DNA from 2 places in the Thermopolyspora flexuosa genome. Region 2 is predicted to be linked to the other one. Evidence: riboswitches for the same ligand, from Rfam matches in the RefSeq annotation. Region 2 holds a riboswitch; the other holds the start of a gene.

Region 1 (5,701 bases), 1.0 Mb from region 2:
CGATCTCGCGGGCCGGGCCGTACGGCTCGCGCGCCGCGGGGCCCGGCCGGGGCGGGGCGGCGGCCCACGCGCCCGGCCCGGGCGGGCGGCTCAGTGCCAGAGCGTGATGTGGCTGCCGGACGGGGCCTGGCCCATCGGGTGCTGGGCGAACACGCGGCCCGACCGCGCCACGTCGCGGACCCGCACCTTGAAGCCGGCCCGATGCAGCTCCTCGCGGGCGTCCCGGACGTCCTTGAACCGGACGTCGGGCACGTTGACGAGCGTCTGCTCGCCGCCGGGCCAGTTCGCGCCGGGGCCGCCCTCGTTCGGGTTGTGGCCGGGGCCGCCCTCCTGGCAGGGCCCGAACGGGCTGAGGCAGAGGACGTTGTCGGGGCGCTTCGCCACCGTGATCTGCACGACCGCGCCCTTGTCGACCGGAGCGCCGGCGGCCGGGTTCTGCGCGATCACGGTGCCCGGCTGGGCGTCGTCGACCTGCTCCACGACCTGGGGGTTGAACCCCTTCTCGCGGAGGAACTGCTCGGCCTGCTCCCGCGGCATCCCGGTCACGTCGGGCATGAGCAGGCCGGAGCTGATCACGATGGTGATCGCGCGGCCCTCCCGCACCTTCGACCCGATCTGCGGGCTCGTCCGGATCACCAGGCCGCGCGGCACGTCGGCGCTGCCCTGCTTGATCACCTTGCCCACGGTGAGCCCGGCCTCGGCGATCTTCGACCGGGCCTCGGCCTCGCTCAGGTTCGCCACGTTCGGCACCGGGATCTTCACCGGCCCGGCCGAGGGCACGAGAACGAGCGGGGAGCCCTTGGGCACGCTCGAGCCGTACGCGGGCTCGGTGCGCAGCACCTTGTTCTCCTCGATCTCGTTGCTGTTCTCGGCCTTGGCGATGGTGACCTGGAAGCCGAGCTTGGTCGCCTCGTTCTGCGCGGCGACGATGTTCTTGTTGATCAGGTTGGGCACCGTGGTGTAGCGCCCCTGGGAGAAGTACCAGGCGGTGAACCCGATGCCCGCGAGCATCAGCGCCGACAGCACGCCGATCACGATCCACTGCGGCCGCAGCCGCCGCCGCGACCGGGACCGGGAGGCCCGGGTCGGCAGCTCGCTCCGCGGCTGGATCATCGTGCGGTTCGGCCCGAGCTCGGCGGGCCCGTCCGCGTCCGCGGCGGAGGAGCCGCCGGCGGAGGCCGTCTCGAGGTCGACGAGCCGGGTCGGCGCGTCCGCGTCCGGGGCCGGTGCGCCGTCCGGCGGGAGCGAACGGTGCACCTCCACGGCCGCGACGAGCATGGCGCCCGCGTCGGCCGGCCGGTCGTCGGCGTTCTTCGCGGTCGCGTCGAGCACGAGCCGGTCTATCTCCGCCGGGATGCCCGGGACCACGCTGGAGGGCGGCGGCACGCTCTCGTGCACGTGCTTGTAGGCCACCGACATCGGGCTCTCGCTCGCGTACGGCTGCCGCCCGGTGAGCAGCTCGAAGAGCGTGATCCCGGCGGCGTAGACGTCGCTGCGCGCGTCCGCCCGGCCGTCGGTCACCTGCTCCGGCGACATGTACGCGATCGTGCCGATCATGAAGCCGGTGCGGGTCTGGTGGTTGCTGCCCTCGATCGCCTTCGCGAGCCCGAAGTCGACCACCTTCACCCGGCCGTCGTCGGCGATCAGCACGTTCTCCGGCTTGATGTCGCGGTGCACGAAGCCGGCCCGGTGCGCCGCGGCGAGCGCGGCGAGCACCGGGATCATGATCTCCAGGGCCTCGCGGGCGGGTAACCTGCCGCGTTCCCGCAGCACGTCGCGGAGCGTGCGCCCCGGCACGTACTCCATCGACAGGTAGACGTGCTCCCCGTCGATGCCCTGGTCGAACACCTGCACCACGTTCGGGTGCGAGAGCCTGGCGACGGACTTCGCCTCGCCGATGAAGCGCTGGACGAAGGACGGATCCTCGGCGAGGGAGCGGTGCATCACCTTCACGGCGACCGTGCGGTCGAGCCGGACGTCCATCGCGAGGTACACCGAGGCCATGCCACCCCGGGCGAGCCTGGATTCGACGCGATAGCGTCCGTCCAGGAGCCGCCCCACCAGAGGGTCCGCAAGCGTCGTGTCCACGGGGGCGAGTTTACGGCGGCTTTGTGCCCGGGCAGGTCTCGACGCCCGAAACCGATGCCGAGCCGTGCCCCTCGGCCTACCCTCCGTTGAACCCCTGCGCGGAAACGGCTACGGAAACGCTCCAAGACCGCGCGGGCGCACCCCGCCGGGGCGCGCCGCGGGAGCCCGGTGCCCGTCCGGGCGCGCTCCACGCGCGCGACGGCGTGCCGTGCGGCGGCGGTCTCGGCCGCGCGCCCGTGAGCGGCCCGGCCCGCGTGTCACGCACCGGGCGGATCACACCGGGCGGGCACGCGGGCCGGGCGGTGTCGGGCTCGGTTGTCAGGGCTCGGTGGGGGAGGAGGCCACCGCGTGGCGCCTCCGGGGGATCCGGCCCGCGAGGCGGGCGGCGCGGCCGGCGATCACCGCGTCGCGCATCGCGGCCGCCATGAGCTCGGGACGCTGGGCCCGGGTGACCGCGCTGGCGAGCAGCACCGCGTCGCAGCCGAGCTCCATGGCGAGGGCGGCGTCGCTCGCCGTACCGATCCCGGCGTCGAGGATCACCGGCACGCTCACCGCCTCCACGATCAGCTCGATGTTGTGCGGGTTGCGGATGCCGAGCCCCGAGCCGATCGGCGAGCCGAGCGGCATCACCGCCGCGCAGCCGATCTGCTCCAGACGCCGCGCGAGCGCCGGGTCGTCACCGATGTACGGCAGCACCGTGAAGCCCTCGGCGACGAGCCGCTCGGCCGCGTCGAACGTCTCGATGGGGTCGGGGAGCAGCGTGCGCTCGTCGCTGATCACCTCGAGCTTCACCCACGAGGTGCCGAGCGCCTCCCGGGCGAGGCGGGCGGTGAGCACCGCGTCGCCCGCGGTGTAGCACCCGGCCGTGTTCGGCAGCACCTTGATGCCGAGCCGGTGCAGCACGTCGAGCACCGAGCCGCGCGCCTTGGGGTCCACCCGCCGCATCGCGACCGTGGTGATCTCGGTCCCGGAGGCCTTCAGGGCCTGCTCCAGCACCTCCAGCGAGGGCGCCCCGCCGGTGCCCATGATGAGGCGGGAGGTGAACTTCTCCCCGCCGATGATCAGTTCATCCACGCCGCTCGACCGTCCCGTGCTCGACCATCCCGTGCTCGACCATCCGGTGTCCGCCGCCTTCGTGTGCGGCCGCTTCGGGCCGCCTCATCCGCCGCTCAACCACCCTGCACCGCCGTGAGCACCTCGACGCGGTCGGCCTCCGCCAACGGCGTCGAGTCCCACGCGCCACGCGCGATCACCTCGTCGTTCACCGCCACGGCGACGCCGGTGGTCCGCTCGGTGAGCGCCCGTACGGCCTGCGCCACCGTGGCGCCCGCGGGCAGCTCGTGGTCGGTGCCGTTGATCGTGACTCGCATAGGCACTCCCCTGTTCGTCAGCGAGTGGTGGACACGTCGTCACGGCCGTCGCCCTGGTCCGGCCCGTGCTTGGCGAAGCGCGCCGGCGAGCAGGCCGCCACCACGGACCGGTCCTCCGCCAGCGCGGTGTCGGCGGTGAGCGGAGCGAGCAGGATGCCGTTGCGATGGTGGCCGGTGGCGAGGACGAGCCCGTCGACGGCGCTCGGGCCGATCATCGGCAGGTTGTCGGGCGTGCCCGGGCGCGGCCGGGCGACCACGTCGACCAGCTCCAGCTCGGTGATCCCGGGCACCAGCTCGCGGGCGTCGCGCAGCAGCTCCCACAGGCCGCCCGCGGTCACCCGCTCGTCGAAGCCCATCTCCTCCTGGGTGGCGCCGAGCACGAGCTCGCCGTCCCGCCGCGGCACGAGGTACGCGGGCGAGCCGTACACCATGCCGCGCACGCAGTGGCCGAGCAGCGGCCGCTCCGCGCGCAGCCGCATGATCTGGCCCTTCACCGGCCGTACCGGCGGCAGCACGCCGGGCGGCAGCCCGTCGACGAAGCCCGACCACGCGCCCGCGGCGAGCACCACCTGGCCGGCGGGCAGGCCGTCCCCGCCGGCGAGCCGTACGCCCCGGCACGCCTTGGGATCGTCGCCGGAGCCGGTGAACAGGAAGCCGGTGACCCGCTCGCGGTGCACCGGCACGCCGAGGCGCTCGACGACCGTGGCGAGGGCCCTGGTCACCCGCCGGGGGTCCACCCAGGCGTCGTGCTCGGCGAGCATGCCGCCGGAGACGGCGGGGGCGAGCATCGGCTCGAGGCGGCGGCACTCACGCCCGGTGAGCCGGGTCACCTCCAGCCCGAGGCTGCGCATGAAGGCGCCGAGCTCGTCGAGCGCCGCCATGTCGTCGGGGTTGAACGCGACGGCGAGCGTGCCGTCGGCGCGGTAGTCGAGGTCGATGCCGGTGGCCTCGGTCAGCTCGGCGGCGAACGCCGGCCACCGCCGCAGCGACTCCAGGCCGAGCTGCAACAGGGGCTCGTCGGTGTAGGTCACCTCGCTCACCGGGGCGAGCATGCCCGCCGCCGCGTGCGAGGCGCCCGAGCCGGGGGAGGGATCGACCACCGCGACGCTCCGTCCGTCCCGTACCGCGCGCCAGGCCACGGCGAGCCCGATGATCCCGCCGCCGACCACGAGCACGTCCGGGGCCGCTCCGTCGATCCCGGTGTCGTTCATGAGGTTGTATCGCTCCCTTCGCCGGTATGACCCGGATCAGGTTCCTGCGGTCGAGGGCCTCCCCGCCCTCCTCTCAGCCCGGCCGCCGGGCTCCCGCGCGTTTTGTTCCTATATCAGCCTATTCCCGGCAGGACCGCCAGGGGAGGCGGGGTCCCGCCGGGGTACGGCGAGGCCGCCGGCGGCCCGAAGCCGATCACGCGGCCGATCGCACCCTGCCGATTCCACGCGGCCGATTCCACGCGGCCGATTCCACGCGGCCGATTCGCCGTGCCCGATCACCGCGGCGCGACCGGCGTGTCCCGCCCACCCCGGCGCGATCGATCGAATGCAATCACCGAAAACGTTTGCGACGCCGGATAACGACCTTAGGTCACCCCTCGGTCACCGAGACCTCGTGCGCGTCGCCGGTGCGTTTCGGTGGGGGTGCCCGCAGGGACGTCCGAAATCCATGGAAAAATATGCTTTTTCTCGGTGGTGCGCCCGGACGCGTACCGAAGGACCTGACTTTTCAGCAGATGTTGACATGCGGTAACCACGGTTGAAGTGGGAGGCTGCTGAAACTTCCACCCACGCGGATTTCCGTCCCGGGCGGACGCCGCACGCAGGGCCGCTGACCTGTCGCTGTCCGTCCGAAACGCGCCCCCTCCTGACCGGCGGGAAGGCGTGGCACGTGCGCGCCCTGCGGCGGGCCGGGCGTGACCCCGGCGCGGTTCGTGCCGCCGCGCGTGGTCTCATCAATGAATTCGGGCGCCGGTGAGCGAACCTGTCACCAAAACGCGGTTAGCGCGAGGGCGGCATCGCCGTTTATGGTCGGCGTTGTGAATCATGTCGTTGTGGTGGGTGCCGGCCTGGCCGGCTTGCGAAGCGTCGAAGCACTGCGGGCTCGCGGATTCAGCGGCAGGATCACGCTGATCGGCGAGGAACCGCACCGCCCCTACGACCGGCCGCCGCTGTCGAAGGCGGTTCTCGCCGGTGAGGCCGACAGCACGGTGGTCGACGCCGACCTCGACGCCCTCGGCGTCGAGCTGCGCA
Region 2 (5,701 bases):
TCGAGCTCCAGGCGACCGGGAAGGACGCCACGCTGGCGTTCCGGCTCAACGCGTGGTGGCGCGGACTCGACGAGCAGGCCCGCGACCGGCTCATCGCCACCGCGCCCGACCTCATCGGCCGCCTCAACGGGCTGCCCTCGGCCGTACGCGACCAGGCGAACCGCCGCCACCTGGAGGCCCAGCGGCAGGCGATCACCGCCGAGCTCGCCCGCCTGCGCGCCTCGGCCGCCGACGCCGAGGCCCGGATCGCCGAGCTGGAGCTGAAGATGCGCCAGATCGCGGCCGTGGACCGGGCGCTCGCCCTGGGCGGGCGGGGCAACCGCCCGCCTGCCCTCCTGCTCGACCTGTACCTCGGCAAGGACGGCAAGGCCGCCATCTCCTACGGCGACCCTGACGAAGCCGACAACGTCGTCGCCTACGTCCCCGGCACCGGTACCACGCTCGAGGGCTTCGCCGGGGACGCCCTCCGCGCCGTAACCCTGTGGGACGAAGCCGACCGCCTGGTCGAGCGGGGCAAGAAGATCGCGTCCATCGCCTGGCTGGGGTACGACGCGCCGCAGTGGGACAAGACTCACTACATCGATCGAACCGTGGTGAACCAGAACGCCGCCAAGGCGGGCGTGCCCGCGCTGGTGAGTTTCACGGACGGCCTGCACGCCGCCCACAAGGCCGCCGCCGGCGTCCGCCTGACCGTGCTGGGACACAGCTACGGCTCCACGCTGGCGGGCCTGGCCGCCCAGGCCCGGCCGAAGACCTTCGCCGACCAGCTCATCGCGGTCGGCAGCCCCGGCCTCGCCGCAGCGACCGCGAGGGATCTCGGCGTCGGCTCGGTCTGGGTGGGCGAGGCTCCCAATGACCCGGTGGGCGACGTCGGTTCGCTACCCCTGGAACCCACCGGCACCTTCGACCCGCTCACCGGGCTGCCCGAATGGGGTGGTCCTCTCGGCCCCGACCCCAGCCACCCCCGATTCGGCGCCAACCAGTTCTACGTCGAGGACACCGGCGATCCCGCCTACACGTTCAAGGCGCACTCCAGCTACTGGGACATCGACCCGGCCACCCTCACGCCCTCGGCTTCGCTGCGGAACATCGCTCGCCTGGTGAACGGGCAGTACGACAGGCTGGTGCCGTTCCCAAAACCATCGGCACCGCCACCGACCGTGACCCCGTCGCCCACACCGGCCCCCTCGCCCGCTCCGGCGCCCTCAGCGACACCGACTCCTTCACCGACACCGGCAGGAGGATAGATGCCTCGGTTAGCCGTCGTATTCCTGGTCGCCCTCCTCGCGGCCGCATGCACCGCTCGCGGGAATTCTCCGGAAGAAAGGCCGGCCATCAGCACGACCCAACCGACGATGACCGAGAAGGAGGCGCGCGCCGAGGTCGAACGCATCGCGAGGGCGACCGCCGAGGCAATCGACCCCGAGCCCGAACTCGACCTCTATCGGCCGAGCCTGAACACGCGCTACTGCGACCCTGACCATAACGGTCCCGGCGATCCCATCTATGTTTATCGCGCGTATTACTTGCGCGGCATTCCGAAGGAACGGCTGACGGACGTAGCCCACCAGATTCGCCGGTTCTGGGAGGGGCAGGGATATGTCATCGAAACGTCCACGGCGGACGGCCGCGATTTGATCGCACGCTCGCGATCGACGGGGTTCCGCCTGGGACTCGCGGAGACCGGCGACGGTGTCCTGTCCATCGACATCGGGTCACCGTGTGTGCTGCCGGACGCCGGGTCGTCCCCTGCCGACACCTGACCGGCCCACCGCGCTGAGGCGTCACCCGCACACCGGAGCCGCCGTCTCTCCCGAACCGGCCGTGACGACCGGTCGGTGAGGGGCGCCACCGACGAAATCGTCCCGTCGCGCGATGGCGACAATCCAGGGCCGGCGGCTCCCGGGGGCCGAGAGCAGCGCGGCCAGGAAGGCCACGCAGCTGCCGTGGCCGGTGGGCCAGGCCGCGCGGGGCGGCCCGGCCCTGCCGTACCGGACGTCAGGTCAGGAGAGCCACTGGGCGGTGGGCCAGGTCTCCCGGCGGTAGGCGCTGTCCCAGAACAGCCACTCGTACTCGGTGGCGCGGAGGAACGCCTCCGTCATCGCCTCGCGGACCGGCGGCTCGGCCGTGGCCGCGTGGCGGTCGGCGATCTGCTTGACGCGCTCGACCGAGGCGGCGAACTCGGGGTCGGCGTAGGTGTTGATCCACGCGCGGTAGGGGTGCTTCTCCACGTCCCGGGTGCGCTCGAAGATGGCCGAGCCGACGTCCTCGTAGACCCAGAAGCACGGCAGCAGCGCGGCGACGAGCACCGGGTACGGCTCGGCGAGCGCGGTGGCCTGGAGATACGACGAGTAGCCGAGGCAGGTCGGCGAGGTGACGATGCCCTCCAGGTCGGCGGCGGACAGGCCGAACTCCTCGATGTACCCGGCATGCAGGCTCCGCTCCACGACGAGCGCGGTGTGCGCGGCCTGGGCGAAGAACGCGGCCTCGTCGACGTCGGTCGCCCGGGTCGAGGCGGTGGCGAGCGCCTTGCCGAAGGCGATCAGGTAGCGGGAGTCCTGGACGATGTAGAACGCGAACCGGTCGCGGTCGAGCGTGCCTGCCTCCAGCTCGGTGTTGAAGGGGTGTTCGTGAATGGCCCGCACCAGCTTGGCCGCGCGCGCCCACACCTCATCGCAGAATGCGGTGGCCCCTGCCACGTGACGTTCCCTCCGCTAGTCCTAACTAGATCAGGTTCAACGGGTGTGATCTCAGCCCGGACATGCCGGGCACCCCGCGTCAAAAGGGCACCGTAGCAGTCCTCCGCCCGAACCGCACGATCGGGTCGCCGCCCGGCGATCACCGCGCACGTGGGCGCCCGCCCACCGGAGCGCTTGGCCGGTCCATCGCCGCCGCGGGGCCGCGACGGCCCGCCATAGGGAGAATTGCCACCTGACAGGCGACGTGATCCATTTGGTGAACCTTCGGTAATCCTGACGCTGTTCTTGGCCTTTCAAGCTTGTACGCCCGGGGCCGCCGCCGATCTACTTTTGTTCGGCCTCACCGGGCCGCAGAGCACATCAGATCGGGGGGATCGCCATGTGGGGAAGGGCGCTGACGGTGGGGGCCCTGGCAGGCCTGGTCACCGGGCTCGTCACCGTGGGTGCCGCGCAGGCCGCCGCGCCACGCTGTCACGGGCCGGTGACCGGCGAGACGACGCGGACGACGACGGTTCAGGGCGTCGGCACCACGGCCGAGGGCGCGCCCCGGCAGGACCAGGTGGTGTGGACGATCAACCGCGTCGACGGCATCCGGGTCAGCCTGAACTGCGACAGCGAGACCGACGCGGCGGCCGACGACGCGGGGGCCTCCATCGTCGTGGAGGACGCCGGGAACGCCCAGGCCGAACCGGCCACGCCGCAGACCACGCAGATCGAGCCGGCCGGCGGGGACGGCGAGCCGTCCCCGGACGAGGCGCTGTTCAACATCAGCACGATCGCGACGCAGATCGTGCCCAGGTGATACGCGCGTGCCGGCCGTACCTCGCACGGAAGGTACGGGCACGCGAGGGGCGGCCGACCGGCGAGGGGTCGGCCGCCCCGATACGTCCTCTTCGGCGGAGGCCGGAGGCCGGGATCAGGCGCCGCGCAGGGTCGCGCCGAACCGGGACGCGGCGACCGCGACCGCGGCGTCGCGCGCCGCGGTGGTCTCCTCGACCGTCAGCGTGCGGTCGGGCGCGCGGAACCGCAGCGTGTAGGCGAGGGACTTCTTGCCCTCCCCCACCTGCGCGCCGGTGTAGACGTCGAACAGCCGGATCGACTCCAGCAGCTCGCCCGCGCCCTCGCGGAGCGCCGCCTCCACCTCGGCCACCGGGGTGTCGGCGGGCACCACGAGCGCCACGTCCTGGGTCGCCACCGGGAACGAGGAGACCGCCGGGGCCTGCGCCGGCCCGGACAGCAGCTCCTCCAGCACCGACAGCTCCAGCTCCAGCGCGCAGGTACGGCGCGGCAGGCCGTACGCCTCGATCACCCGCGGGTGCAGCTCGCCCGCGTGGCCGAGCAGCCGGTCACCGGCGTACAACGCGGCGCACCGGCCCGGGTGCCACGGCGCGGTCCGGGCCGCCTCGACCCGCGGCTCGATCCGGGCCTCGCGGATCACCGTGCGCGCGGCCTCGACCGCGTCCGCCCAGCTCGCCTGGCGGCCCTTGCCCCACCAGCCGGACCGCTCGAACTCGCCGGCGAGCACCGCCGCCACCCGCAGCGGCTGGGCGGGCAGCGCCGACTCGATGCGGTCGAGCTCCTCCGGGGTGGGCCGGCGGTCGACGGCGAGGATCGGCGCGGTCTCCGGGGCGCCGGGGCGCGGCAGGAACACCGTGCCGCTCTCGAACAGCGCCACGTCGGTGAAGCCGCGGCCCACGTTGCGCACGAGCGTCTTGATCAGGCCCGGCAGCAGCGTGGTGCGCATGAACGGCTCGTCCTCGCTGAGCGGGTTGGCGAGCCGTACCGCGACGCGCCGGTCGTCGTCCTGCTCGAGCTGGAGGTTGTCGAGGTCCCTGCCGGACATGAACGGGTAGGACAGCACCTCGACGAACCCGGCCGCGGCGAGCGCCCGGCCGACCCGGCGGCGCAGCCGCTGCGCCTCGGTGAGCCCGGACCCGGCCGGGGCCGGGGGCAGCACCGACGGCAGGTTCTCGTAGCCGACCAGCCGGACGACCTCCTCGACCAGGTCGTTGGGGTCGGTCAGGTCGGGCCGCCACGACGGCGGGGTCACCGTGATCAGGTCGGTGGAGTCGCCGATCACCGAGAGCTTGTCGGCGAGCGCCCCGCCCGACACGGTCGCGGTGTTGAGCGACGGGTCCGCCCGGCGCACCGTGCCCTCGGCAGTGCCCCCGGCGGCGTCCTTGGCGCCCTCCTCCGGGCCGCCCGGCACGACGAGGCAGCCGACCTGCTCCAGGCAGCGGATCACGGTGTCCCGGTCGTACGGCACGCCCGCGACCCGGCCCGGGTAGTCCACCGGGATGGTGATGGTCAGCGGCTCGACGTCGTAGCTCACGTGGGTCACGCCCGGCTGGGCGGTGGCCCGGCCGTACGTCACCAGCAGCTGCACCGCGCGCCAGGAGGCGTACAGCGGCAGCTCCCGGTCGACGCCCCGCTCGAACCGCCGGGACGCCTCGCTCACCAGGTTGTGCCGCCGCGAGGTGCGGGCGATCCCGGTCGCGGAGAAGTGCGCCGCCTCGATCACCAGGTTGGTGGAGGTGTCGGAGATCTCCGTGCTGACGCCGCCCATCGTGCCCGCGAGCGAGATCGGCCCGGACTCGTCGGTGATGAGGATGTCCTCCGGGTCGAGCTTGCGGGTGACGTGGTCGAGGGTCTCGAGGGTCTCCCCCTCCCGGGCCCGCCGGACGACGATCGTGCCCTGCAGCTTGTCGGCGTCGAACGCGTGCAGCGGCTGGCCGAGCTCGAGCATGACGTAGTTGGTCACGTCGACCGCGAGCGAGACCGGGCGCATGCCGGCGCGGATGAGCCGTACCTGCATCCACATCGGCGTCGGCGCCTGCGGGTCGAGCCCGGTGACCGTGCGCAGCACGAAGCGGTCGCAGGCGGTCGGGTCGGCGATCTCGGCCGGGTACGACCCGCCGGTGTCCGCGGGCAGCTCGATGTCGGCCGGGTCGCGGAACGGCACGCCGAAGGCGATCGCCAGCTCGCGGGCGATGCCGCGGATC

Evidence for each region. A riboswitch is a leader RNA that binds a small molecule or an ion and turns the genes downstream of it on or off. The one in region 2 is predicted to bind thiamine pyrophosphate.
Region 1: another riboswitch for thiamine pyrophosphate. It lies ahead of thiO (glycine oxidase ThiO); the one in region 2 lies ahead of tenA (thiaminase II).

What each region holds. Positions count from the first base shown of each region.
Region 1 is NZ_VFPQ01000001.1:3,298,386-3,304,086, reverse strand. Features, by position in the region: gene pknB (Stk1 family PASTA domain-containing Ser/Thr kinase) at 91-2,004, opposite strand; gene FHX40_RS13935 (thiazole synthase) at 2,407-3,114, opposite strand; gene thiS (sulfur carrier protein ThiS) at 3,258-3,458, opposite strand; gene thiO (glycine oxidase ThiO) at 3,476-4,669, opposite strand; TPP riboswitch at 4,666-4,776, opposite strand; gene FHX40_RS13920 (NAD(P)/FAD-dependent oxidoreductase) at 5,476-5,701, shown strand, end outside.
Region 2 is NZ_VFPQ01000001.1:2,284,572-2,290,272, reverse strand. Features, by position in the region: gene FHX40_RS09650 (alpha/beta hydrolase) at 1-1,247, shown strand, start outside; gene FHX40_RS09645 (hypothetical protein) at 1,356-1,763, shown strand; gene tenA (thiaminase II) at 2,004-2,699, opposite strand; TPP riboswitch at 2,689-2,786, opposite strand; gene FHX40_RS09635 (hypothetical protein) at 3,100-3,501, shown strand; gene pheT (phenylalanine--tRNA ligase subunit beta) at 3,616-5,701, opposite strand, start outside.